One region of the Massilia endophytica genome, then DNA from elsewhere that is predicted to be linked to it. Evidence: riboswitches for the same ligand, from Rfam matches in the RefSeq annotation. Region 1 holds a riboswitch; the other holds the start of a gene.

Region 1 (2,185 bases):
AGCCCGTTGCGAAGCGGCCTTGCAGCATGGCCTGCGCGGCCAGGGGCTTCTTCTTCTCGCCCAGGCTGCGGTAGTCGTAGACATCGTAGTCGCCGTTGGCGCAGAAGCCTGGCCACAGTTCTTCCGTGCTGCAGCCGTAGGGGAAGGCGGTGTAGTCGTCGCGCTTGAAGAGGTGGCGGTTGGCGCTCACGGTGGCATGCCACTCGGGGGAGAACTGGTACTGGAAGCGGGCGCCGATATTGCTGCTCTCGGTCTTCACCGGCAGGCTCCATGGCTGGTTGTTCAGCATGTTGTCCGCCGCCACATCGGGCAGGGACGTGCCGCCGATCAGCTGGAAGCCCGGCGCGGAAACCTGGGACTTGTTCTGGTAATCGGCATCGATCTGCAGCAGGGCCTGGGGCGTGATCTGCCAGTCGAAGGCGCCGGAAACGAAGCTGCGGTGGCCATCCGCGCCCTTGATGTAGGAGCGCAGGCGGTCGGCGGCGGCATTGATGCGGTAGCCGAAGCGGCGGTCCTCGAAGCGGCCGCCCAGGTCCACCTCGCCGTGCAGCGAACCGCGCTCGCTCACGCCGAACAAGGCGGAGCGCATGGTCTGGCTGGTGGGGCGCTTGGTCACATAGTTCACGATGCCGCCCGGCGCGGCCAGGCCTGCCTGCAGGCCCGCGAGGCCTTTCAGCACCTCGATGCTTTCCTTGTTCTCCAGCGGGATCTGGGTGTCGCCGGAAATGGCCAGCCCGTCCTTGCGGTAGCTGCTCGCGTTGTCCAGCTTGAAGCCGCGGATGGAGAACTGCTCGGCGTAGCCCACGGCGTTATAGGCGTCGCTGATGCTGGCGTCGTAGCGCGCCGCATCGGTGGTGGTCTGGATGTTCAGGTCCTGCATCTGCTCGCGGGTGATCACGCTCACGGAGGCGGGCGTCTGCAGCAGGGGGGAATCGGAGAAGCCTGCCACGGAGGCGCGGTCGGCCACGGTACGGGTGGCGCTCACTACCACTTCGGCCATCTTCGGCTCGGACTGGGCGGCGGCGGTGTGCGGGAAAGCCTGCGCTACAGCGAGCGCGGCGGCGGTTACGGCGAATTTCGTCTTGGTCATGTTGTGCTCTTATGCTTCGGTCGAGCCAACGCGGGGAGAGCACTCAAAGGAGGGAGGAACAACTTTGCGCTTTCCTTCGCTGGCATTATCCAGATCAGGTACGAAGGGTATCTCTCACCCGGAACGGCGTTCCAGGACCCCTAGCGAGGCCGAAGCTTACCACAATTCGTGCGCCGCCTGCCGGCGCCCGCCGCTACACTTGAGAAATGCGCTCCGGCGGCGGACAATGTGCTCATCCGAATCGACCAGGAGATTGCCATGACCGAAGAACACGTTGTCGAACCGCGGGACAAGCTGCATGCCCAAGTGCTGGACATGCACAGGGGCCTGACGTCGCTGATCGACAAGCTGGGCATGCTGGACACCCAGAACCAGCGTATCGAAGCCTGCACCGATCCCGAACTGAAGCTGGTGATGGCGCATCAGCGCGATGCCACGCGCAAGCACATTGCCATGCTGTTCGAATGGGTGCGCCGGCGCGATCCGAAGCTGGACAAGGAAATGAAGGAAGCGCTGTTCAAGGCGGGACCGATCGCCGCCCAGTACCACTACGAGGAGTGATCCCGGCGGTACGGCGGCACGTGAAAGGACGTGAATGAAGTTGCTGCAGCCGTACCGCGAAGGAAGCTGGTTTGCCGTGCCCCTGAGGAACGGCGGCTATGCCACCGGCCTGGTCGCCCGCCTGTCCCCGCAGGGGAAGATCATGCTGGCCTACCTGTTCGGGCCGAAGTTCGAGAGAGTGCCCACGCTGGAGCAGGTGCAGGGGCTGCGCGCCGGCGATGCGCTCAAGGCCATCCGCACCGGCGACATGGCGCTGGCCAATGGCCGCTGGCCCGTCATCGGCCAGTCCGAACGCTTCGACCGGGCCGACTGGCCCGTTCCCGTCTTTATCCGCCGCGCCGACGCCCTCAAGCGCGCCTGGCGCGCCACCTATTCCGACGATCCCGCCAAGCCCGAACGCGAAGTCTCCGTGCCCTATGAAACGGAAGGGCTGGAAACGGATTCCCTCTACGGCTACGGGTCGACCGAGTTGCTGCTGACCAAATTGCTGGAGTGAGGCCCAAGCGCGAAGGCGGCTGCCACGCTTACTTGAGT
Region 2 (2,185 bases), 2.7 Mb from region 1:
TCGTGACACTGCTCCAGCTGCAGGTCCATGTTCTCGCGGATCAGCTGCATGGGCACGTGGCCCGGTCCTTCGATCATCACCTGCACGTCGTGCTTCCAGGCCACCTGCGTGAGTTCGCCCAGGGTTTTCAGTTCGCCCAGCTGGGCTTCGTCGTTGGCGTCGTAGATGGAGCCCGGACGCAGGCCGTCGCCCAGGCTGAAGGACACGTCGTAGGCCTTCATGATCTCGCAGATGTCCTCGAAGTGCGTGTAGAGGAAGTTCTCCTTGTGGTGGGCCAGGCACCACTTGGCCATGATGGAGCCGCCGCGCGACACGATGCCCGTCAGCCGGTTCGCCGTCAGCGGCACATAGCGCAGCAGCACGCCCGCGTGGATGGTGAAGTAGTCCACGCCCTGCTCGGCCTGTTCGACCAGAGTGTCGCGGAAGATTTCCCACGTCAGGTCTTCGGCCTTGCCGTTCACCTTTTCCAGCGCCTGGTAGATCGGCACGGTGCCGATGGGGACGGGGCTGTTGCGCACGATCCATTCGCGCGTTTCGTGGATATGCTTGCCGGTGGAAAGGTCCATCACCGTGTCGCCGCCCCAGCGGATGGCCCAGGTCATCTTCTCCACCTCCTCGCCGATGGAGGAAGTGACGGCCGAGTTGCCGATATTGGCGTTCACCTTCACCAGGAAATTGCGGCCGATGATCATGGGCTCCGATTCCGGGTGGTTGATGTTGGCGGGGATGATGGCGCGCCCGCGCGCCACCTCCTCGCGCACGAACTCCGGCGTGATCTCGGCGGGAATGGCCGCGCCGAAGGACTGGCCGGGATGCTGGCGCTCCAGCATGGCGGCCATGCGTTCGCCCATCGGCCCCGCTGCGCGCAGGGAGGCCGCGTATTCGCGGCGGCGCAGGTTCTCGCGGATGGCGACGAATTCCATCTCGGGCGTGACGACGCCGCGGCGCGCGTAGTGCATCTGCGTGACGTTGGCGCCGGCGCGCGCGCGGCGCGGCTGGCGGGTGAGGCCGAAGCGCAGGGCGGCCAGGGCAGGATCGGCCAGTCGCGCCTTGCCGAAGTCCGAGGTGGGGCCGGGCAGCTCCTCGGTGTCGCCGCGCTCGGCGATCCAGGCCGCGCGCAGGGGCGCGAGGCCGGAGCGGATGTCGATGCGGGCTTCGGGATCGGTGTAGGGCCCGGAGGTGTCGTACACCGTGACCGGCGGGTTGGGCTCCTGTCCGAAGGAGGCGGAGGTGTCGGACTGGCTGATCTCGCGCATGGGCACGCGCAGATCGGGCCTGCTGCCCTGGACGTGGATCTTGCGGGAGTTGGGCAGCGGCGCGATGGCGGCGCTGTCTACCTCGGCCGTGGCGGCGAGGAAGGTGGGATTGGCGTTCATTTGGCTCCTTTGTCGGCTTCAGGAGCCAGCAAAGGAGTTCAGGCGACGCACGCGCGGCACGGCGGAGCGTGAAGGCGCGGCGTTTCCACAAGCTTCCCTTCGCTGGCATTACCCAGATCAGGTTCGGAGGGTATTTCTCACCCGCGCCGCTCTCGCCGCGCAGGACCCCTAGCGTTGCTGCCCGGAGGCAGCGCAGGAATTATAACCGCATCGGACGGGAATTCAAGCGGCGCGCGCTGGCGCGCGGGCCCGGCGATATAATCGGCCCATGAGAGCACTGACAAGCGCGGCCCTCGCCGCACTGGCCGCGGCCTTGCCGCCGGCGCAGGCGCAGGTGAGCGAGGCCGAAACGGATTCCTTCTACGCCTTCTACCGCAGCCTGCATCCGGATGCGCATCTGCCCAATCCCGCCTTCAGCACCGGGCCGCGCGGCGGCAAGCGCCAGCTGAGCGCCACCGTGGACGGCCCCGGCCAGCGCGCCGTGCTGCCCCTGTGCCGCGCCCCGCGCGAAACCTTCGATTATTCGCCGCAGGGCCGCCCGTCCCAGCGCTGGCGCCTGCGCGGCGACGCGGAACAGGTGATGTGGATCCATCATGCGGGGCAATGCGGCACGCCGCCCGAGCACGCCGTGCGCCTGCTGGCGGCCGTGGCGGACATGGACGCCCTGCGCCTGCTGCAGCAGTATCCCGAGCTGCTGGGGAGCGCGCGCCTTCTCATGGCGGGCAATACGCGCTGCGCGCCGCTGCGCAACCACGGCTTCCGCCTGACGGGGCTTGACCGCGCTAAGGATGGACAGAATGTGCTGGTGT

The links. Region 1 has a riboswitch for thiamine pyrophosphate ahead of LSQ66_RS13005 (TonB-dependent siderophore receptor). Riboswitches for the same ligand answer to the same signal wherever they lie in the genome.
Region 2: another riboswitch for thiamine pyrophosphate. It lies ahead of thiC (phosphomethylpyrimidine synthase ThiC); the one in region 1 lies ahead of LSQ66_RS13005 (TonB-dependent siderophore receptor).

Annotation. Positions count from the first base shown of each region.
Region 1 is NZ_CP088952.1:2,883,943-2,886,127, reverse strand. Features, by position in the region: gene LSQ66_RS13005 (TonB-dependent siderophore receptor) at 1-1,090, opposite strand, end outside; TPP riboswitch at 1,145-1,242, opposite strand; gene LSQ66_RS13000 (ferritin family protein) at 1,349-1,651, shown strand; gene LSQ66_RS12995 (Imm26 family immunity protein) at 1,686-2,147, shown strand; gene LSQ66_RS12990 (RNA polymerase sigma factor) at 2,176-2,185, opposite strand, start outside.
Region 2 is NZ_CP088952.1:212,040-214,224, reverse strand. Features, by position in the region: gene thiC (phosphomethylpyrimidine synthase ThiC) at 1-1,376, opposite strand, end outside; TPP riboswitch at 1,454-1,556, opposite strand; gene LSQ66_RS01020 (hypothetical protein) at 1,645-2,185, shown strand, end outside.